Regions from separate parts of the Leucobacter sp. USHLN154 genome, predicted to be linked through region 1. Evidence: predicted binding sites of a transcription regulator. Region 1 holds the regulator's gene; the other holds the start of a gene.
The links. Region 1 encodes HrcA, which represses chaperone genes, less so after heat shock. Its sites were predicted from a motif close to TTNGCACTCGNNNNNNNCGAGTGCNAA; they were not measured.

Region 1 (11,654 bases):
CCGGAGGGGAACCCGGGGACGTCGCGAGCGCTGCGGTCGATGCCGCGCGTCGGGGCGAGCGCTCCGTGCGCACTGACGGCAACCGCACGGTGAACGTCGTCGGAGATTCACGGGCGATGATGGTGCCACCGCATTCATGCACGATGCGAGCGACGAGCGCGAGTCCGACGCCCCTCCCCTCCACCTCGCGGTCGGTCGATGACCGCTTCGTCGAGACGCCCCACTCGAACATGCCGCTTCGAGCTTCACCGGAGAAGCCATCACCCGAATCCGAGACGTCGATCACTCCCTCGCCAGGAGCGCCCGCGCGCATCCGCAGCGCGACCTCTCGGGAGCGAATGCTGCTCGTCGCGGCCGCGTCGATCGCATTGTCCAGCAGGTTGCCGATGACGGATACGAGTTCCATCGCCCCGATCGGAAGATCCGGGAGCTCCGGGTCGATATCGACGGCGATGGAGACGCCCCGCTCGGCGGCCTGCGCCGTTTTGCCGACGATCAGTGCGCTGACGGCCGGTTCGAGCGCGTCAGGCGCCGCCACGAGGTCGGCCAGTTCCTGGCTGCGATGCGCCGTCGCCGCGAGCATCTCGACGGCCTCGTCCTTCCGCCCCAGTTCGAGCAGGGCGATCGCGGCGTGCAGGCGGTTCGCGTGCTCGTGGGTCTGCGCCCTGAGCGATTCGCTGAGCGTCCGCAGCGAATCGTGAGAGATGATCGCGTCGCGCACCGCTTCGGCCGACAGGTCGCCGGTGATGCGGCGTGTGATTCTTCCGGCTCCGAATGCTGCGACGCCGCCGGTCACGGCGAAGGCTCCGCTCACGGCAAGGGCGAGGGGAATCTCGCGCGAGATCTCCTGAGCGACCGAGGTCACGGTGATTCCGACCGATACCCATCCGATCGTCGACCCGGATGGCCCAGCGACCGGAGCGATCGTGCGGATCGACGGGCCGAGCGTCCCCGTCCAGCGCTCGGTGAAGCGCTCCGGCCCGTCCGGTATGGTGCCGCGGTACCGTTTCCCGATCTCTTCCGCATCGGGGTGCGTGAACCGTCTTCCCCTGGCATCCATCACCGTGACGTAGCTCACTCCGACGTCCCGTCGGAGCTCCGACATCCGCTGCTGCAGGGCTGTCACTCGTTCTGATTCGATCGGCCCCGCCAGCGCCTCAGCAGTTTCGGGCGCCGCGGCGATTGCGACTGCCAGAGCCTGGGTGGCGCGCTCAGTACGCCGGTACTCGGCCCGCCGGCTATCCCACATGAGGACTGCGGTGACGATGACGCTCACGGTGAGCGCTCCGCCGAGCAGGATGACGAATACGCGCGACGTCGCGCTCGATGGTCGACCGTGACTCATGGGTCACATTGTCGCACGGTTACGTCGAGCCGGGCACGCGCTACCGCTCGATTGCAGGTCCGATAAGCCCGAAACGCCCGGGCACCGCGCGAGCGGCTTAGCGTGATCAGCGCATCGCGGTGCTGCCGGAGGGGCACGCCGGATGCGATCGACATGGACAACGACGTTCTCAGAAGGAGCAGCATGGCCGCGACAGCACTCACCGGATCCCGATCGGCACCGCGCAAACCCCGCCGGAGGGGGTGGGACAAACACACTTGGCTCTACGTCGCCGTGATCGTCGCGGTCGTGCTCGGAGCCGTGATCGGGCTCGTGGCGCCCGATTACGCCGTCGGTCTCGAACCACTCGGCAAGGCATTCGTCGGACTCATCAAGATGATGATCGCGCCGATCATCTTCTGCACCATCGTCATCGGCGTCGGCTCCATCGCCACGGCCGCGACGGTCGGAAAGATCGGCGGGCTCGCCCTCGCGTACTTCATGACCATGTCCACCTTCGCTCTGGCGATCGGCCTGGTCGTCGGCAACCTGCTCCACCCGGGAACAGGCCTCGACATGCAGGGAGCGGAGTACACGGTCACGGGCGAAAGCAGCAGCACACAGGATTTCGTGCTCGGCATCATCCCGACGACGTTCTTCTCCGCGTTCACGGGCGAGAGCGTGCTCCAGGTCCTCTGCATCGCTCTCCTCACGGGCTTCGCGCTCCAGGGCCTCGGCGAACGCGCGACGCCCATCATGGACGCCATCAAGCAACTGCAGACGCTGGTCTTCCGCATTCTCAGCATGATCCTCTGGCTCGCCCCGCTCGGAGCATTCGGGGCCATCGCGGCTGTCGTCGGGAAAACCGGGATCGCAGCGATCTGGAGTCTCGGAGTGCTCATGCTCGGCTTCTACATCACCTGCATCGTCTTCATCGTCGGAGTGCTCGGCACCCTGCTCTATGCGGTCACGCGCGTCAACATCTTCGCAGTCATGAAGTACCTCGGACGCGAGTACCTGCTCATCGTGGGCACGTCGTCATCCGAATCGGCCCTGCCGCGGTTGATCGCGAAAATGGAACACCTCGGAGTCTCGAAACCCGTCGTCGGCATCACGGTGCCCACGGGGTACTCGTTCAACCTCGACGGCACCGCGATCTACCTGACCATGGCCTCGCTCTTCATCGCCGCCGGAATGGGCGACCCCATGAGCCTCAGCGAGCAGATCGGGCTGCTCGTCTTCATGATCATCGCTTCGAAGGGAGCCGCCGGTGTGACGGGCGCGGGACTCGCGACACTCGCGGGCGGACTGCAGGCGTACCGGCCTGAGCTCGTCGACGGGGTCGGCGTGATCGTCGGCATCGACCGCTTCATGTCGGAAGGGCGGGCGCTCACCAACTTCACCGGCAACGCTGTTGCGACGCTGCTCCTCGGATCATGGACGAAGCAGGTCGATATGCAGCGCGTGCATCGAGTGCTCCGCGGGGAGGCGCCATTCGATGAGACGACCCTCACCGGCGACAATCACGGCGCCTCGGCCGGCTCGGATTCCCACGCACGCGTCGAGGCGGATCCTCGCTTCCGGCGGCGCTGATCAGCGGCGGCCCGGCTCACCAGCGCTGGAACGCCGCATTCAGCACCGCGAGCGCAGCGGGACCGGCGGAGGACGTTCGGAGCACCGTGTCGCCGAGGAGCAGGATCGATGCTCCGGCTTCCTCCAACCCGTCGAGCTCGTCGCCGGCGAACCCGCCCTCCGGTCCGACGACGAGCAGCAGCTCATCGGCCGGGTGCGCGGATTCGGCTGCGGACCGCGCCCACGTCGAGACCCGAGAGGTGCCGCGCGGGTGCAGCACGACGACCGTCTCCCGCTCGCGGCTCGCGATCTCGCGCAACCCGTCGAGCGAAACCGGCTCGCGCACTTCGGGAATGCGCGCGCGCATCGATTGCTTCGACGCCTCTCGCGCGACGCGCCTCCACTTCGCGAGCCCCTTCGCGATCTTCTCCTGGGCACTGGAGCCATCCCAGCGGGAGACGGAACGCGCGGCCTGCCACGGCACGATGGCATCGACGCCGAACTCGGTCGCCTGCTCCACGGCTCGCTCGTCTCGGTCGCCCTTCGCGAGCGCCTGCACGAGCACCAGACGCGGACCGGCGGGCGGCGCTGACTGAACGACGCGATCGATGCGCACGGTGAAGCGATCCTTCGCGACCGACTCGACCGCGCCCTCCCCCAGTGCGCCGGCACCGTCGCCGATCGCCGTCCGCTCGCCGACGCGCAGGCGGCTCACGCGAACGGCGTGACGTCCCTCATCACCGCTCACCTCGACGAGCGACCCCGGAACGATGTCGGAAGCGTCGAGGTCTTCGCGGTAGTAGAGGTTGGCCACGCTCAGCCCTGACGGAAGAAGCGGTCGCGAATCTTGCCGAAGAAGCCCTGATGGAATTCGCCGAGGTGCGGAGCATCGTCCTTGCGCAGCGACGCGAGCTGCCGCACCAGATCCTTCTCCCGATTCGAGAGCTTCGTCGGCGTGGCGACCTGCACGGCGATCTTCAGATCACCGCGCGTCGTGCTGCGCAGTCCCTGGATCCCGCGACCGCGAACCGTGAGCATGTCTCCGGATTGCACCCCCGGCTCGACCTCGACCTCGACCTCGCCGTCGAGGCCCGCGAGCTTCGCATCGGCGCCGAGAATCGCATCGGTCATGGAGAGCTGCATCGTGCACAGCAGATCATTGCCGTCACGGCTGAAGATGTCGTGATGCATCACGCGGAACTCGATGAACAGGTCGCCGTTCGGCCCGCCGCCGGGGCCCACCTCGCCGCCGCCGCGCATCTGCAGGCGCGTGCCGGTGTCGATGCCGGAGGGAACCTCGATGGGGAAGGTGCGGCGCTCGCGCACGCGCCCCTTGCCCGCGCACTGCACGCAGGGATGCTCGATGATGGTGCCGTACCCCTGGCAGCTGCCGCACGGGTGCATGGTGACCACATTGCCGAAGAGCGACCGTACCTGGCGCTGCACCTGCCCCTGGCCACCGCAGACGTCGCAGGTGACGGGATGCGTGCCCGGCTGGCAGCAACTGCCCTGGCAGACTTCGCAGAGCACCGCCGTGTTCACGGTGATCTCGCGCTGCGTGCCGAAGATGACGTCTTCGAGCGAGACGTCGACCCGGATCATCGCGTCGTCCCCGCGCTCCGAGCGCGAACGCGGACCGCGCTGACCCGCACCGCCGAATCCGGCGCCGCCGAAGAAGGTCTCGAAGATGTCGCCGAACCCAGCGGCGCCCCCCTGCGAGCCGCCCATGTCGTAGTGCTGTCGCTGCTCGGGGTCGCTCAGCACGTCGTACGCATGCGTCACGCTCTTGAACTGCTCGGCCGCGTCCTCGCTCGGGTTCACATCCGGGTGCAACTGGCGTGCCAGCCGCCGGTAGGCCTTCTTGATCTCTTCGGCGCTCGCTTCGCGGGAGACGCCGAGGGTCTCGTAATGATCGGCCACGCTATATCGCTCCTCAGGTAGGGGGTGTCGTCGGGTGGGCAGGAGGAGCGGCGGCTACCGCTCCTCCCCCAAGAATCGGTTGAGGTAGCGCGCGATCGCGCGCACTGTGGCGATGTTGCCGGCGTAGTCCATACGCAGCGGCCCCAATACGCCGAGTTTCGAGATCGCGATGCCGTCCTCGTACTTCGACGCGATGATCGAGGTCTCTGAGAGCCCGTAGGCCTCGTTCTCACGACCGATCGACGCCGAGACATCGCGGTCGTCGTGCACCAGCTCGCCGAGAAGTCGAAGCAGGGTGACCTGCTCCTCAATGGCTTCGAGCACGACGGGCAGCGATCCGGCGAACTCGCCATCCGGTCGGGAGAGGTTCGCGGCGCCAGCAACGGCGATGCGGTCATTGCGGTTGGCCTGCAATTGCCCCGACACCACCGCGAGCACACGGCGCACGAGATCGGACTCGTCTGGTTGCGACCAGAGCGGCAGATCCTCCACGAGACGCGTCACCGCACCCGCAGCCGTCTCGACGTCGCTGCCCACCGCCGCATCGGCGATGCGCTGCCGGAGGCCGTGCACCCACGCCTCCGTGACGCGCGAGGCCGGAAGGAGGGCCACCTGCTGCTCCACCACTCCGCTGCCGAGAATCAGGACGCTGAGCACCCGATCCTCGCCGATCGCGACGAGGTCGATGTGACGCACGACCGTGCGGCGCAGCGACGGGTACTGCGCGACCGCGACCTGGTTGGTGAGCTGGGAGAGCATGCGCACCGTGCGCGCCATGACGTCGTCGAGGTCCGACGACTCGCCGAGGAAGCGCTCGATCGCGGATCGCTGCGCCGAACTCAACGGACGAATGCGTGCGAGCGTGTCGACGTAGAGCCGGTACCCCTTGTCCGTGGGCACGCGGCCCGAGGACGTGTGCGGCTGCGCAATGAGCTCGTCTTCCTCGAGCAGGGCCATGTCATTGCGAATGGTCGCTGCGGAGACGCCGAAGCTGTGGCGGTCGACGATCGCCTTCGACCCGACGGGCTCGTTCGACGACACGTAATCGCCCACGATCGCGTGCAATACCGCGAGGCTGCGCTCCGAAACCATCGCCCCTCCTGACCCTGGCACTCACTTGTTCCGAGTGCCAAGTCTAGCGCAGGCACGGTGGCATGCGACCGCTACCGCTCCCAGCGAACACGGTCGTGCGAGGGGTCCTCGAGCGGCGCCCCGCAGCCCCGACGGGGATGGGATCAGCCGCCCAGCAGTCGGTGCACGACGGTGTCGGCGAGCAGTCGCCCGCGCAGTGTGGGAACGAGGCGTCCGGCGATCGCGGCCCTCCCGTCGAGGAGCCCGTCCGCGATGAGTTGCGGGATCGAGCGACGTTCGTCGGCGCTCAGCACGTCAGCCGGAAGCCCGTCGACGATCCTGGTCTCGAGCAGGATGCGCTCCTCTCTCCGGGCCTCCTCCGACAGGGTCTCGCGCGAATGCGCGGGCGAGACGCCCTGCGCCATGCGCTGCGCGTATGCGCCCGGATGCTTCACGTTCCACCACCGCACTCCGCCCACGTGGCTGTGGGCTCCGGGGCCGGCCGCCCACCAGTCCTCACCCGTCCAGTACGAGAGATTGTGGCGCGACCGCGTCTCCGGCGAGCGCGACCAGTTGCTGATCTCGTACCAGGAGAAACCCGCCTCGGCGAAGCGGGCGTCGGCGAGCTCGTACATATCGGCGTGCAGGTCCTCGTCGGGGGCGGCGACCTCCCCGCGTCGGATCTGCGCGGCGAGCTTCGTGCCGCGCTCGATGATCAGCGCGTAGGCCGAGATATGGTCGGGTTCGCAGGCGAGCGCTGCGTCGATCGAGCGCTCCCAATCGGCGAGGCTCTCGCCCGGCGTGCCGTAGATGAGATCGACGCTCACCTGGAGCCCGGCATCGCGCGCCCACTGCGTGACCAGCGGCACGCGCTCAGGGGTGTGCGTGCGGTCGAGCGTCGCGAGCACGTGCGGCACGGCGGACTGCATGCCGAAACTCACGCGCGTGAACCCCGCATCGGCCAGTGTTCGCAGGTACTCGGCGTCGACCGAGTCGGGATTCGCCTCCGTCGTCACCTCAGCCCCGTCGGTCAGCCCCCACTCCGCCCGGATGCGCCCGAGCATGCGAGCGAGATCGTCGGCCGGCAGCAGCGTCGGCGTGCCCCCGCCGAAGAACACGGTCGATACCTGCCGTTCCGGAAGCCCGGCGAGTCGCAGCACGCGGCCGCCCAGGGTCAGCTCCTGCTCCACCTGCGCGGCGTAGTCGCCCCGCGAGGTGCCGCCGAGCTCACTGGCCGTGTACGTGTTGAAATCGCAGTATCCGCATCGCACTCGGCAGTACGGCACGTGCACGTACACGCCGAAGTTGCGGGCATGCGCGCCGACCGCGACCTCGGGTGGGAGCGCGCCGTCCTCCGGGGCGGGGTCTCCCTCAGGCAGCGCGCTCGGCACGGCGGTCTCCTGATCCTGCGTTCCACTCGGGGCAGAACTGCCCCCTCATCACGACCGTCTACTGGGTCGGCGCTGGTGTGTCGGGCCGTTCGCGTCGGCGCCCGGCAGATGGCCGGGGGCGTCGTCTTGCTCCGCGATGCCGTCGGACGCCTGCACAGGCTCGGGCTCGGGCACAACCTCAGGCTCGGGCTCGGGCTCGGGCGGAGCCTCGGGCTCGGTCGCCTGTACTGGCTCGGGCGCAGCCTCAGGCTCGGCATCCGGCGCCGCATCGACAGCTGGCTCCGCCGCGGGGGTCTCCGCCTGCACGGCCGGGCCGAGATCCGGAACGGGCTGAGCACCGGGAGCGAGCGCGGCGATCCCGCGCTTGACGGCATCGAGCGCGGCACGGACGTCGGCGCGGCCGCGCAGGCCGAGCAAACCGTTCTTCGGCGCTGCGACGAACCCGCGGGCGACGGCCCACACCGTGTCGTCGGCGCGGAACTCGATCAGGAAGAGCTGCTCGCCGACAGCGCCGGCTTCGTCACCGGTCCCCCACGCGAACCCGACGCGGCGCTCCTCGTCCACGGTGTACACCACGAGCACGTTTCGGGGATCCTGCCCCTCGAAGTGCAGCACTGCGGTGGTCCCCGCGACGATGTACGGTTCGCCGTCTGGGCCGAACTGCTCCTCGACCGCACCAGCGGCCTCCGGCATTCCGTCACCGTTGAAGCTCGGGCCCACGTATTCCGAACCAGCGCCTCGAACGATGTCGGTCACACGCACGCCGGATCCGCGCTGCGCGCCCCAGGTCATCAGCAAGCTGGAAGCGATCAAGAATCGCTCCTGGCCGCTTCCGAGGCGGAGCTCCTCCTCGTACGGGGTCATGCCCTCGGGCGGGTACCGAACGATGTCGGGGTCTTTCGAAGCTCCGACGGCCGCATAAGCGACCGGCATCTCCACGTGGCTGCTGCGGCGGGCCGGCTGATCCTTGCTCATCGCTTGCCCCCTTCCTTCCCCTCCACATCCCCGGAGAGCGCGGCGATGAAGGCCTCCTGCGGCACCTCGACGCGGCCCACCATCTTCATGCGCTTCTTGCCCTCTTTCTGCTTCTCGAGCAGCTTGCGCTTGCGACTGATGTCGCCGCCGTAGCACTTCGCCAGCACGTCCTTGCGGATCGCGCGAATCGTCTCGCGGGCGATCACGCGCGCGCCGATCGCGGCCTGGATCGGCACCTCGAACTGCTGGCGCGGGATGAGCTTGCGCAGGCGTTCGGCCATCATCGTGCCGTACGAGTACGCGTTGTCGCGGTGCACGATCGCGCTGAAGGCGTCGACGGCTTCGCCCTGCAGCAGAATGTCCACCTTCACCAGGTCCGCCTCCTGCTCGCCCATCGGCTCGTAGTCGAGGCTCGCGTAGCCCTGGGTGCGACTCTTCAGGTGGTCGAAGAAGTCGAAGACGATCTCGCCGAGCGGAATGCTGTAGCGCAGCTCGACGCGCTCGCCCAGGTACTCCATTCCCAGCAGATTGCCGCGGCGGCTCTGGCAGAGCTCCATGATCGCGCCGACGTAGTCCTTGGGCGCCAGAATGGCCGTCTTCACGACGGGCTCGCGCACGCTCGAGATCTTGCCATCGGGGTACTCCGACGGATTCGTCACGGTGATCTCGCGCCCGTCGTCGGTCGTGACCTGGTAGATCACGCTCGGAGCCGTCGCGATGAGGTCGAGATCGAACTCCCGCCGCAGGCGCTCGGAGATGATCTCGAGGTGGAGGAGCCCGAGAAATCCGCAGCGGAATCCGAAGCCGAGAGCCACTGAGGTCTCCGGCTCGTACTGCAGCGCAGCGTCTTCGAGCTTCAGCTTGTCGAGCGCCTCGCGCAGCACGGGGTAGTCGCTCCCGTCGAGCGGGTAGAGCCCCGAGAAGACCATCGGCTTCGGGTCGGTGTACCCGGGCAGCGCCTCGGACGCGGGCTTGCGCTTCGCGGTGACCGTGTCCCCCACCTTGGAGAGCCGCACGTCTTTCACACCCGTGATGAGGTAGCCCACCTCGCCGACGGCGAGTCCCTTCGTCGGCGTGGGCTCGGGCGCCGAGACGCCCACTTCGAGGGCTTCGTGCTCCGAGCCGGTCGACATCATCTGCACCTTCTCGCGCGGCGACAGATTGCCATCGATCATGCGCACATAGGTGACGACACCGCGATACGGGTCGTAGACGGAGTCGAAGATCATCGCGCGCGGCGGCCCATCGGCGCTGCCGACCGGAGCCGGGATCCGATGCACCACGCTGTCGAGCAGTTCCTCGACACCGGCGCCGGTCTTCCCCGACACCTTCAGGATGTCTTCGGGACGGCCGCCGATGAGGTCGGCGATCTCACGCGAGACGCGCTCGGGATCGGCCGCAGGCAGGTCGATCTTGTTGAGCACCGGAATGATCTCGAGATCGTTCTCCATCGCGAGGTAGAGATTCGCGAGCGTCTGCGCTTCGATGCCCTGCGCGGCGTCCACGAGCAGGATCGCCCCTTCGCACGCCGCGAGCGAGCGCGAGACCTCGTAGCTGAAGTCGACGTGCCCCGGGGTGTCGATCATGTTGAGCGCGAAGTCGCCCGCATCGGTCGCCCAATGCATGCGCACCGCCTGCGACTTGATGGTGATGCCGCGCTCGCGCTCGATATCCATGCGGTCGAGGTACTGCGCGCGCATCTCGCGATCGGGAACGGTGCCCGTCACCTGAAGCATGCGGTCGGCCAGGGTCGACTTCCCGTGGTCGATGTGCGCGATGATGCAGAAGTTGCGAATCTTCGCGGGGTCGGTCGACGCCGGTACTGGAGGGTTCAGGCTGCGTGGAGACATTGTTCGCAATTATCGCACGCGCGGGAGCGGGTTCGTGCGCCGGACACGACGCCGCATTCCCCGAGTCCGGCCGTTCCTGCGAGAATATGCAGATGCCTCGCGTCGTCGCCCTGTATCGCTACCCCGTCAAAGGATTCACTCCGGAGCGCCGCGAACGACTCACCGTGCAGCGCGACGGGCGCATCGTCGGCGACCGGGTGCTCGCCTTCCGCTTCGCAGAGGCAGCGCTTCCCGAACAGCGCGACGGGCTCGACTACTGGCCGAAGGCGCAGGGCCTGGCGCTCCAGGACTTCCCGGCCCTCGCCGCATTGCGACTCGAGTTCGACGCTGCCGAGCGCCGCGTCACCATCTTCAGCGGCACCTCCGTCATGGTCTCCGCCGCGCTCGATGACGCCGGCCGCAAGCACCTCTCCGATGCGGTGACCGAGTTCGTGCTCGGCACGCGTGAGGGGAAGCGGTTGCAGCGCCCCGGCAGGCTGCCGCTCGAACTCGTCGGCGACGGCGAGCACGCGCGGTTCCAGGATCGCGAGCAGGGCTACGTGTCGCTGCACGGCCGCGCCAGCGTACTCGCACTCAGCGCAGTGATCGAGCGAACCGACGGCGGCACTCCCGAACTCACCGCCTCCGGGGGCGATCCCGATCCTTCCAGCGGGACAGACCCCGCACTCGATGACCGCCGCTTCCGGTCGAACATCGTCATCGACGGCGTCGAGGCCTGGGAGGAGCTCGAGTGGCGCGGGGCGGTGCGCATCGGCGAACTCGAGTTCCGCACGGCAGAACCCATCGTCCGGTGTCTCGCCACCCATGCGAACCCGGAGACGGGCGCACGCGACGCACGGGTGCTCACCACCCTGACCCGGCGCATCGGGCAACGGGAGCCGACGCTCGGCACGCTCCTGCTCCCCCGCGAGCTTCCGGCCCCGATGCCCGCCGGAACCGAGCTCGGGAGCGCCGCCTGGGGCGACATCCGGGTCGGCGACGACGTCGAGCTGATCGCGGACGCGCTGTAGTCCCGCCGCGGCGCGCCGATGCCGCGACCGCACGGCCACTGGGATCGACGCCGAGCTTCTGCTAGACTCGGTTCTTGGCTTGCGTGTGGTTCTTACCACACCACCCGTAAGGTGCCCTCTCTCACCGCGCGGAACAACCCGTCAACCGGATCTAAAGGACACATCTCAACGTGGCAAATATCAAGTCGCAGATCAAGCGCATCAAGACCAACCGCAAGGCGACCGAGCGCAACAAGGCGTACAAGAGCGAACTCCGCACCGTCGTGCGCGCAGCTCGCGAGGCGATCGCAGCCGGCGACAAGTCGGTAGCCGAGGCCAAGCTGAAGACCGCCGGCCGCAAGCTGGACAAGGCCGCCTCGAAGGGCGTCATCCACAAGAACCAGGCCGCGAACCGCAAGTCGAAGCTCGCCGCTCAGGTGGCATCGCTCTAACTCGCATTCGCGATCGATTCAGGCCCTGCTTCGGCGGGGCCTTTTTCGTGCGCTGGCGCACTGCACCCGCAGTGCTACACGCGCCCGCGTTTCGCTACGAACAAGAGATA
Region 2 (11,654 bases), on a different contig from region 1:
CTCGTCGTCGCCCTTCATGAGCCCGATGCCGTAGGGCTCCTCGGTGAACGGGTTCTCGACGACCTCGAACTCGCCCTCGTTCTGGTCGGCGAGGCCGGCGAGGATCACGTTGTCGGTCGACACTGCGACGACCTCACCCGAACGAAGCGGCTCGAGGCAGTTGGAGTAGGTGTCCGTGGCGAGGACCTCGACGCCGGCCTCCTTCAGGTTCTCCTCGGAGGTCGAACCGGTGACCGAGCAGACCTTCTCGCCCTTCACATCGTCGATGCCCGTGATGCCGTCGGGGTTGCCCGAGAGCACGAGGAGATCCTGACCCGCGGTGTAGTAGGGGCCGCCGAAGTCGATGACCTTCTTGCGGTCGTCGTTGATCGTGTACGTGGCGATGACGAGGTCGACCTCGCCGTTCTCGATGAAGGGCTCGCGGTTCGCGGAGACCGCTTCCTTCCACTCGATCTGGTCTTCCGAGATGCCGAGCTTCGCGGCGATGATCTTGCCCATCTCGACATCGAAGCCCTCGGGGGAGTTCGTGGTGGGGTTCATCAGGCCGAAGAGCGGCTGGTCGTACTTCGTGCCGATCGTGATCTTGCCGGCTTCATTCAGCTTCGCCATGGTCGTGCCGTCTTCGAAGCTGACGTCCTCCGCCGGCGCCGGCGCCGACGATTCCTCGCCGGCGTCGTTCGGCGAGCCGGAGGCGCAAGCGGTGAGGGCCAGGAGTCCTGCTGCGGCGAGGACGGCTCCGTACTGAGCAATTCGCATCATTTCTGCTTTCTCTTCGGTGAGTTGGGGCGCGGTGACGCTGTCGGCCTGCGGCCAGCGGCGTCGAATTCGTTGCGGGGGGGACGAGTCAGTGGCCCAGGATCTTCGACAGGAAGTCTTGCGATCGCGACGTCTTCGGGTCGGTGAAGAACTGCTCGGGTGTCGCCTCTTCGACGATCTGGCCATCCGCCATGAAGATGATGCGATCGGCCGCGCGCCGGGCGAAGCCCATCTCGTGCGTCACCACCAACATCGTCATCCCGTCGTTGGCCAGCCCGATCATCACGTCGAGCACTTCGTTGATCATCTCGGGATCGAGTGCCGAGGTCGGCTCGTCGAGCAGGATGAGCTTCGGGTCCATCGCGAGCGAGCGGGCGATGGCGACGCGCTGCTGCTGGCCGCCGGAGAGCTGCGAGGGCAGCTTCTGCGCCTGATTGGCGATGCCGACGCGTTCGAGCAGCGCCATCGCCTTCTCCTCCGCATCCTTGCGAGAGAGCCCGCGGACCTTCATCGGACCGAGGGTGACGTTCTGCAGGATCGACTTGTGCGCGAACAGGTTGAACTGCTGGAACACCATGCCGACGTCGGCGCGCAGCGTGGCGAGCCCGTTCCCTTCTTCGGGAAGCGGCTGGCCGTCGATCGAGATCGTGCCAGAGTCGATCGTCTCAAGGCGATTGATTGCGCGGCAGAGCGTCGATTTTCCGGAGCCCGAGGGCCCGAGCACGACGACCACCTCGCCACGGCCCACCTGCGTGTTGATGTTGTTCAGCACATGCAGATCGCCGTAGTGCTTGTTCACCGAATCGATGATGACGAGCGGCTCCCGATCGTCGCGGACCACTCTGACCGCTGTCGTGTCTCCCATGCTGCGATCGTACAAACAGAGCGGCTCGCGGTGCTAGTTCTTGTGCCACTGCCACAAAGCTGGTTAGGGTGAGGGAAAACGCCTGATGATCGGCCAGAACGCTCGAAGATGCGCACCGAAGTGCCGAGCGTTCTCGAGGAATGCCCGAATCGGTGACGCAATCGTTACCGAGCTGACACCTTCCGGGCGCCCCATGCCGCGCAGATGAGGAACATCGCGGTGAGCACGAGCCCGACCGATCCACCCGCCGCGATCGAGAACTCCCTCGAGATCCACAATCCGATCAGACCCCCCGCGATCCCCAGCACGGCCGAGATCACCGGTATCCACTCGAGCCGCTGAGTCAGCGCGCGCGCAGCCGCGGCAGGGGCGATGAGCACCGCGACGCCGAGGATCGCACCGACCGCAGGCATCGCGACGACGACCGATGCGGCGATCACTCCGGTCACGGCGAGCTCGATCGGCCAGCTGCGGAAGCCGGCCGCGGCGAAGCCGACCGGGTCGAACGTGTGGAAGAGCATGCGGCGCCCGAACACCGCGACGAGCACGAGGGCTGCGACCAGCACGCTCGCGGTCACGACGACGTCGGTGAGGCTCACCCCGAGCGGCGAGCCCACGAGCAATGCCTCGACCGGTACGCCGAGCCCGGGGTTCAGTGCGGCGAGCAGCGTGCCGAGCGCGAAGCCGAACGAGAGCACCACTCCGCTCGTGACCTGACGGCCCTGTCCGGGAATGCGGGCCAGCACCGTCATGGCGAGCACGAGCACGGCTGCGAAGAGCGCCTGGCCGATCAGCAGGTTCCACCCGGCCAGCGCGAACACCACGCCGCCCGGAAAGGTCGCGTGGCTGAGCGCCACGGCGAAGAACGAGCGCCGGCGCAGCACGATCAGCGTGCCGGCGACTCCGGAGAGCAGGCCGAGCAGCACGAGTTCGAGCGACGCGAGTGCGAAATAACTCATGCCGCGACCGACCTCCGCAGGGCCGCGGCACCTCCGCGGATCAGTGCCGCGACCACGTAGGCGGCGACGAGCAGGAGCACCACGACAGCCCCCGGAGACACCGTCGCCCCCAGCGACGTCGACCACTCGAATGAGAGCCACAGCCCCGCGATGCCCGCCCCGAGGGGAAGCAGGATCGCGACGGGGATGAGCAGCGCGAATCCGCGCGTGAGCAGTCGCGCCGCGGCCATCGGAACGGTGAGCAGTGCGATGACCATGAGCACGCCCAGCGCCTGCACTCCGGCGACGACGAGCAGCGCGACGGCGACCGAGAGTGCGAGGTCGGCGCGCAGCACCCGGAACCCCGCGGCCTCAGCCCCGGCGGCGTCGAACGAGCGGAAGAACTGCGCGCGCCAGGTGAGGCCCACGACCGCGACCGCGACGATCGCGACGATGAGGATCTGCCAGAGCTGCGTCTCGGTCACCGTGAGGAGACGCCCGAACAGCAGTTCCTTGAGTTCCGAGACGTAGCCCTCCTGCTTCGACACGAGCACCACGCCGAGGCTGAAGAGCCCGGTGAGCACCACCGCGATCGCCGCGTCGGCCCCGACGCCGCCCCGATGCTCGATGACGGTGAAGAGCACGGCTGCGAGGATCGCGGCGACCACCGCTCCCGGGAGCAGACCGGCGGAGCCGCCGATCGCGGAGCCGACGACGAGGCCGGGAAACACGGAGTGCACGAGACCGTCGCTCACGAACTCGAGTTCCCGAAAGCTGATGAAGAGCCCGACGATGCCGGCCGCGACCGCGAGGATCGCGACGGTGACCAGGGCGCGCCACATGAACGGCAGTGAGAAGATGTCGATCGGACCGAGCAGCATGAGGTGGAAGGCGGGCGACAGCACCGACGGCATCACTCGGTCTCCCGCGTCGTCGTCACGGTGTGGTGATCGAGTTCCACCGTCGTGTCCTGGAACGCGTGCTGCACCGCGTCGAGGGTGAGCGCCTGTTCGACGGGACCGTACGCCGCCGGATGGCCCGGCTGATTCGGGTGGTGACCGCTCGCGAGCAGCAGCGCGTGGGAGCACGCCTCCTGAGCGATCTCCAGATCGTGCGTCGACACGATGATCGTGCGCCCCTCTGCTCGCAGCTCTCTCACGAGACGCAGCAGCACGTCGCGGTTCTCCCGATCGAGCCCGTTGAAGGGTTCGTCGAGGAGGAGGAGCCGCGGGTCGGAGACGAGCGCCCGCGCGAGAATGCCCCGCTGCTGCTGACCGCCCGAGAGCTCGCCGAAACGGCGCGACGCCCAGGCGGAGAGACCCACGCGTTCGAGCGCCCGAGAGACCGCCTCGCGGCCGGTTCGGCCGATCGGGCGCAGTGCTCCGCGCGAGCGGTAGAGACCCATGGTCACGACCTGGCGGAGCGTGACCGGAAGCGTCGCATCGCGGGTGTCCGCCTGCGGCAAGGACCCGATGCGGCGCCTGGCACGATCCGGAGTCTCGCCGAGCACCCGGATCGAACCGCCGGTGAGTTCGGCCAGCCCCAGGATGCCGCGCAGCAGTGTCGATTTGCCCGAGCCGTTCGGTCCGATCAGCGCGACCGCAGCGCCCACGGGAACCGCGAGCGTCAGGCCCTCGACCCGCGACGTCCCGTGGTATCCGAAGGCTGCCCCTTCGAGCACCAACGCCGCATCGGAGGCTGCGAGCGCGCCTCTCTCGGCACCCCCGTCGGCCCCGCCTGCCTGCATCGGCTCCGGGGCTGCGCAGTGCTGCGCGTCGCCGGGATCAGATGCTGCTGCGTCGCGTGCGGCCGTCATCCCTGCAGACTATCGGGCACCGCATCCACCTGGGCGCCCCACGCGTCGAGAATGAGTTCCGTGTTGTGCACCGTCGCGCCGATGTAGGTCGCTCCATCGCTGTCGGGTGCGCCCAGCGAATCCGCGTAGAGGTTCTCGGAGTCGACGACCTCGACGCCCGCCTCGTCGGCGATCGTCTGCGCGAGCTTCGGGCTCATCGACGACTCGACGAATACCGCTCGCACGCCGTGCTCTTCGATGGAGGCGACGAGCGCGTCGATTTCGGCGGCGCTCGGCTCGGCGTTGTCTTCGAAGCTGGGCAGGATCGACCCGGCGAACTCGATCCCGTAGTCATGCAGGTAGTACCGGAGCGAATCGTGGCCGCTCACGAGCACCCGCTCGTCTGCCGGCACCCGTTCGAACTGCGCGGCGATCCACGTGTCGAGCTCTTGCAGACGCTCGGTGTACGACGCGGCGCGCTGCTCGTAGTCGCCCGCGTGATCCGCGTCCGCCGCTGCGAGTCCGTCGGCGATCTCCGTCACCATGCCGACGGCGTTCTTCGGCGACGTCCAGATGTGCGGGTTCACGTCGCCGTGATCGTGGTCGTGCTCGGCCTCATCCGCGTGATCGTGGTCGTGATCCGCTTCGTCAGCGTGCTCGGCATCGCCAGCGTGCTCGTGCTCGTGCTCGTCCGTTGCGGCGCCCTCGGCGGTGATGTGCTTCGCCTCGTCGAGGTCGATGCCATCGGCCGCCGTGATGATGGTGCCGTCGAAGCCGGAGGCATCCACCGCATCGTCGACGAAGCTCTCGAGGTCGGCCCCGTTCACGATCAGCACGTCGGCCTCCCCGAGCGCCAGCAGATCGGCGGGGCTCGGGTCGAAGTGGTGCGCCGAGGCGTTCGGGGCGAGCAGGCCGGTGAGCTCGATGTCGTCGCCCCCCACTTCGCTCGCGAAGTCGGTCAGCTGCGTCGTGGTCGCGACGACCTTGAGCCCGGCGTCGCCGCCGTCGTCGGCATTGGCGCCGCCGCTGCAGGCGGTGAGTGCCAGGAGCGATGCGAGTGCTGCGGCGGCGAGAACGGCGGGTTTCACGGAGCGGGGCTTCTGAGTCATGACACACTTTCTAATGAGAACGAGTATCACTATACACCCCACGCCGGGAACGGGTCCTCGCTGCGCCGGCACCAGGCACCTCGGAGGAACGGACGCGCTTCGACGCGCATTCCCGGCGCTGGCGCTCGTAAGCTGGGCGGATGGAAGACGCGACGGCGGAGACCGCGCTGGCATGGCGCGACGCGCTCCGCCGCGGCGACGTCTCCGCGCGCGAGGTGGCCGAACGGTATCTGCGCCGCATCGAGGCGCACCACGAACTCGGAGCATTCCTCGCGGTCATCGGCGACCAGGCTCACACGGACGCGACGGCAGCCGACGCGCGATTCGCGGCGACATCACGCTCGGAACGCTCGACGCTGCCTCGTCTCCATGGGCTGCCCATCGCCGTCAAGGACCTCGTAGAGGTCGCCGGAATGGCGACGACCCGCGGCAGCGCCGCCCTTCGCCACCGCGTGGCCACCGCCGACGCTCCGGGAGTCGCGATGCTGCGCGCGGCCGGCGCGATTCCGCTCGGGAAGACGCAGGTGTCGGAGCTCGGCCTGACCGGTTACTCCGAGAACGCCATCGCGCCACCCGCGCGCAATCCGCTCGACCCCTCGCGCACTCCGGGTGGATCCTCCGGCGGGAGCGCGGCTGCGGTCGCGGCCGATCTCATCCCCATGGGTCCGGGAACGGATGGCGGCGGTTCGATCCGCATCCCAGCGCTCGCCTGCGGTCTCGTCGGACTCAAGCCGGGTCTCGGCGCGGTGCCAGGGGATCTGGCCGCGGCCGCTCCCTCCCTGCACGACGAGTTCGGTGCGCCGCGGTTGACGGTGAGCGGCCCCTTGGCCCGGGATCCGGCCGACGCGGCGATGCTCTTCGATGCGCAGCGCGGCGCGACGGGGGAGCCAGCCTTGGCGGCCGTGCGCGCCGCCGATGAGCTCACCGGACTCCGCATCGCGTACTCTGCGGCCTCGCCGTTCGCATCGGTGTATCCGATCGCGCTCAGTGCCGAATCAGGCTGCGCGTTCGAGGCGGCCAGGGAGCGCCTCGCCGCCCGCGGTCACCGCATGGATGAGGCGACCTTCGCCTACGACCCCGAGTACCCCGAGGCGTTCACGACCTCGTGGACGGCGGGCCTCTCGCGTCTGGCGCTCGCTCCCGATGCCGCTGCACGCCTGATGCCGCTCACCAGCCTCTTCCGCGAGCGCGCCCGCGCACGAACCGTCGAGGCGCATGAGCGCGCAGGGGCACGGCTGCGCGATTTCGCCGCAGACGCGCGACAGCAGTGGGGCGCCTACGATGCCGTCCTCACTCCCGGACTCACGATGCTCCCCCCGCGCGTCGGCGCCTTCACGTCGATGCATCCGGATGACGACTACCGGCTGCAGTGCGAGTGGGCTCCCTTCACGTCGATGGTGAACGTCTCAGGGCTGCCCGCGGTCGCTGTGCCGGTGATGCGGCTGCCGAACGGGCACGCAATGGGGGTGCAACTCATCGGCAGGATCGGCTCCGAGTCGCAGTTGCTGCAACTCGCGGCGCAGCTCACGTCCCCGTGAGTGCGCCGTCGCGCCCCTCTCGGCAACTCGACCGCGACTGCCGGCAGACCGCGATTTTCAGAGATCTTGCAGCGAGCTTCATTAGCACTCTCAGGTACCGAGTGCTAATTTATATGCACATTGAGTGACCTCCACTCAAGTTTCACTGGAAGGAGAAAATCATCATGGCAATGACATTCGATCCCTTCAGCGAGCTGGATCGCTGGGCCGCAGGAGCGCTCCAGCAAGCGCGCTCCGGTCCGCGCCAGATGCCGGTCGACCTCCAGCGCGACCACGAGCGGTACGTCTTGAACGCCGATCTGCCCGGCGTCGACCCGGGCTCGATCGACGTCGATGTCGACGGCCAGCTCCTGACAATCCGCGCGCAGCGCACCGCCGACGTGGCAGAAGGCTCGAAGTGGCTCACGCGTGAGCGCCCCTCCGGCACCTATCTGCGGCAGTTCAGCGTCGGGCAGGGCGTCGACATCGCCGGCATCTCCGCCTCGTACGACAACGGCGTGCTCAGCGTCGTGATCCCCGTGAGCGAGCAGGCGAAGCCGCGCAAGATCGCCGTGCAGGGTCAGTCCGAGCACGTCGAGAGCGACACTCAGAAGTCCCTGACCCACTGATCCGGCACCGTACGCACGCCGCGTGACGCTGTGGGGCGCCGTTCGGGCGCCCCACAGCGTCACGCGCGAACCGGGACGCGCGGACTCGGGAAGCTTCCGATCCGCCGACGCAGCGATCAGGAGGCGAGGCGGCCCGGCCGAAGCGGCAGGCCCGCCGCCGTGTACGCCTCGTCGATGAGGGCCATCGTACGACGGGAGCGCTCGAGGCCGACGCGCGATCGCTCACCGCTGCGCACCGCTGACCGAATGCGGCGCAGTTGATGGGTGTACGACGACGAGGCGCCCAAATGCTCCGAACGCTCTTCGACGCCGGCTCCCGTCGTCGTGCGCACGATGAGGCGCCCGTCCTCCTGGGGTTTCACGAAGTTCGGCAGCACGACCTCGCCCAGGCTTCCGTGCACTCGGAGCCCGAAGTTCCATTCGTCGCTCGCCATGCTCGTGTGCATCGACACGGGCACGCCTCCGAGCTCCAATCCGGCGACGACCGTCGCATCGACCCTCGCGTCACCCGTGTGCCCCTCAGCCCGCGCGAAGTCGAGGGTGAGCGGCGGCGCAGTCGGCAGACGCACACCCCCGAGCTCTCCTCCGAGCTGATCTCCGAGCAGGAGCAGGGCGTGCAGCGCGTAGCACCCGAGATCCATCAGCGTGCCGCCGGCGAGATCGAAGCTCCATCGCGGGTCGCGCAGCGCGGGCGCCGGCATGTCCATATGCACGTCGACACCGCGGATCTCCCCGATCGCGCCCTCGCGCACGTGACCGATGAGGCGATGCATGGCCGGATGATCGGCGTAGTGGAATGCCTCCCACGCCCAGCCGGCCGAGCGCTCGAGTCTGGCGGCGACGCGATCGAATTCTGCGAGGTTCGCCGCGAACGGCTTCTCGACGAGCACATTGCGTCCGGCTTCGAGCGCTCGTGCCGCCCACTCGGCGTGCAGCCCGTTGGGAAGGCCGATGTAGACGAGGTCGAGCGAGTCGTCTTCGATGAGGGACGCGTAGCTCTCGGCTGCCGCCGAGAAGCCCCGTTCGGCGGCGTAGTGACGAGCGCGCTCGGGATCCCGCGCCGCGACAGCGGCACGAATGTCACCGGTCTCCGCCGTCGCCGCGATGATCGACTCCTCGGCGATGCGCGACGCGCCCAGCATGCCGATGCGCAGCGGCGCACTCATGACGCCTCCGGGATGTCGGTCGCGCCGAGCGCCTCGCGCAGGCAGGCGACGCTGCGGCGCGCACTGTCGAACGCCGCCACCGCGTCAGCTTCGTGCTCGATGACCGTATCCTGCTCCACCACGTACCATCCGGCATACCCCACGCCGCGCAGCGCGCGGACGATCTCCACGATGCGCGCGTCGCCGGCGCCGAGTGACCGATACATGCCCTGGCGCACCCCCTCGCGGTAGTCGATCTCTCCGGCTCGCACCCGCGCGGCGACGGCGAGACTCACATCCTTCAGGTGCGCGTGCACGATGCGGTCCGCGTACTGCTCCACGAAGGCGACCGGATCGCCGCCGCCGAGCGTGTAATGGCCCGTATCGAGGCACAGGCCGATGCGGGAGCCTGCGATCACGCGCTCCACCGCATTCGGGGCCTCGACCACCGTGCCGAGATGGGGGTGCAGGGTCGCCACCACCCCGACGGCGGCGGCGGCATCGTGCGCACGATCGAGGTTGGCGAGCAGCGTGACCCATTCCGGGTCGCTCAACTCGATCGCACCGTCATACCCTTCCGCTCCCGTCACCGCCGAGAGCACGAGCGTCGTGGCGCCGGAGGCGACGTACGCCTCGAGTTCGCGCTCGATCGCCGGCAGCGGATCCACCGCCGCCCGGTGCAGCACGACCGGGAAGAACCCGCCGACGGCTTCGAGGCCCGCTGCGGCGAGCGCTGCGGCGCGCTCGGCCGGAGCATCGGGCAGAAACCCTTCCGGCCCGAACTCGGTCGCCGTGATCCCGAGCGACACCATCTCGGAGAGCACGCGCTCCCGCTCCAACTGCAGCCCCCAATCCGGGACCTCGATGACGCCCCAGCTGATGGGGGCGGCTGCGATGCGTGCGCGATGTGCCATGTGCGACTCCTTCGTCGGTGCAGTGCGAGTGGATGAGGATCAGGCGCCGGCCGCGGTCGTGCCCTCGACCGGCGTGCTCGACTGCCAGGTGCGCGTCTCGGCCGATCGCTCGGCCGCCGAGACCACCTGGGCCGCCGAGAGCGCATCCTGAATATTCGAGTTGATGGCCTCGCGCCCGAGCACCGCCTGGAGGAACTTCTTGGCCTCGATCACCTTGAGGTCGTCGTATCCCATCGAGGTCCCCGCTCCCGGCTGGAAGCGGTTGAAATCACCCATCCCCGGCCGGGCCATGACGCGCGTGTACCCCTGGTTCTCCGCGCCCAGACCGCCCGAGAGGTGCAGCTCGTTCATGCGCTCGAAGTCCCAGTGCGCCGAGCCGCCCGTGCCGTAGACCTCGATGCCGTAGCTCGCGCGAGGGCCCACCGAGACCCGGGAGGCCTCGAGGGTGCCGACGGCGTGCGCCGCCGGAGCCCCGTCCGCGACTCGCACGAGCATCCCGGCGTAGTCCTCGTTCTCGACCGGTTTTATGTCGCCGTTCTCGATCAGCGCGAAGTGGGTTCCCGTGCCCATCGGAAGCTCGGGGCGCTCGGCGTACACCGTCGAGGTGACTGCGCTGACCTCGCCGATCGGGCCGAGCGTGTACTGGACGAGATCGACCAGGTGGCCCATGAGGTCGCCCAGAACGCCGTTGCCCGCCAGCCCCCGCACGAAGCGCCACGACAGGGCGCCGCGCGGGTCGGCCGAGTAATCCGCGAACATCTGCCCGCGGACATTCGTGATGCGCCCGAGCCTGCCCTCGGCCACGAGTTCGCGCAGGTACTCGATCGCGGGGGCATGGCGATAGTTGAACCCGATCGACGTGACGACGCCGGCCTCCTTGGCCGCGTCCGCGACCGCGCGGGTCTCGTGCTCGCCGCGGCCGACCGGCTTCTCGATCCAGAAGTGCTTGCCGGCCCGGGCCGCCGCGATGCCGATCTCCGAGTGCAGGAAGTTCGGGGCGCAGATCGACACGACGTCGACGTCTGGATCGTTCAGCACATCGTGGTAGTCCGCCGAAGCCCGCTCGTACCCGAGCACGCGCACCGCCTCATCCGTACGCGCCGGCGCCGGGTCCGCCGCGTGCACCAGGCGGGGTGCGAGCCCGAGATCCGGGTACGCGTACTTGAGGTTGGCGTAGGCGCGGCTGTGCAGCTGGCCCATCCACCCGACGCTGATGAGGCCCACCCCGATCTCGGTGGTGCCGTCTGCACGTGTCCGCATCTTCGCTCGTTTCGTCTTCGTGGTGCCGTGCACCGGTTCTCACTGTGGGGCCGGCCGGGGGCCGGGCCCGGGTCTGGGATCCTCGACTGTCGACCGGAGTGATCCTGACTCTGGACTTGATTCTGGACCGGTCCAAATTGTACGGACATGGTGGCTGCGGTGTCAACAGTCCCGTGGGACCGAGGGTGTCCGCCGAACCCGAGCGAATCCCGCCGCCCGAATCCCTCGTGCTCAGCACTCGAGCTCGATCTCGGTGCGGGGGGCGCCGGTGCAGCGGGGGCGGCCGGTGCGCCCCCGGGATGCAGAACGGGCGCCCGATCCTCATCCGGATCGCGCGCCCGCCCTCGCGGAACCGAGAGACGCTCAGCGGCGTGAACGCCCTGGGGCGTCCTCCCCGTCGTCCTCGTCGTCCGCGTACTCGCCGGGGACGACGGTGACGGCCTCGGTCACCTGCACGCGTCCCACGCCCGCCGCGGCGTCGCCCTCGATCTCATCGCGGATCGTGCGCACCGCGTCGGTGCTCGTGCCGACATCCCGCAGTTCGTGGACCAGCTGCTCGAGCTCCGCGCCGCCGGCCATGAGTCCGGTGAGCTCCTCGAGCGAGATCGCGGATTTCTCGTGGTACCCGATGCTCTGTCCGCGCTTCAGCAGCAGGAAGCGATCGCCCACCGGGTAGGCGTGGTGCGGATTGTGGGTGATGAAGATCACGCCGAGGCCGCGATCGCG

Region 2: the regulator HrcA is predicted to act here: its motif matches at 7,083-7,109, upstream of WFH23_RS08985 (Hsp20/alpha crystallin family protein).

Annotation. Positions count from the first base shown of each region.
Region 1 covers NZ_JBBCXF010000001.1:860,705-872,358, reverse strand. The annotation lists gene WFH23_RS04060 (ATP-binding protein) at 1-1,345, opposite strand, end outside; gene WFH23_RS04055 (cation:dicarboxylate symporter family transporter) at 1,529-2,917, shown strand; gene WFH23_RS04050 (16S rRNA (uracil(1498)-N(3))-methyltransferase) at 2,934-3,710, opposite strand; gene dnaJ (molecular chaperone DnaJ) at 3,713-4,816, opposite strand; gene hrcA (heat-inducible transcriptional repressor HrcA) at 4,871-5,908, opposite strand; gene hemW (radical SAM family heme chaperone HemW) at 6,052-7,278, opposite strand; gene WFH23_RS04030 (DUF1990 family protein) at 7,327-8,253, opposite strand; gene lepA (translation elongation factor 4) at 8,250-10,103, opposite strand; gene WFH23_RS04020 (MOSC domain-containing protein) at 10,196-11,113, shown strand; gene rpsT (30S ribosomal protein S20) at 11,284-11,544, shown strand; gene holA (DNA polymerase III subunit delta) at 11,619-11,654, opposite strand, start outside.
Region 2 covers NZ_JBBCXF010000004.1:209,059-220,712, reverse strand. The annotation lists gene WFH23_RS09020 (glutamate ABC transporter substrate-binding protein) at 1-756, opposite strand, end outside; gene WFH23_RS09015 (amino acid ABC transporter ATP-binding protein) at 845-1,621, opposite strand; gene WFH23_RS09010 (metal ABC transporter permease) at 1,786-2,580, opposite strand; gene WFH23_RS09005 (metal ABC transporter permease) at 2,577-3,473, opposite strand; gene WFH23_RS09000 (metal ABC transporter ATP-binding protein) at 3,473-4,375, opposite strand; gene WFH23_RS08995 (metal ABC transporter substrate-binding protein) at 4,372-5,463, opposite strand; gene WFH23_RS08990 (amidase) at 5,604-7,001, shown strand; gene WFH23_RS08985 (Hsp20/alpha crystallin family protein) at 7,166-7,609, shown strand; gene WFH23_RS08980 (Gfo/Idh/MocA family protein) at 7,726-8,775, opposite strand; gene WFH23_RS08975 (sugar phosphate isomerase/epimerase family protein) at 8,772-9,668, opposite strand; gene WFH23_RS08970 (Gfo/Idh/MocA family protein) at 9,708-10,928, opposite strand; gene WFH23_RS08965 (ATP-binding cassette domain-containing protein) at 11,292-11,654, opposite strand, start outside.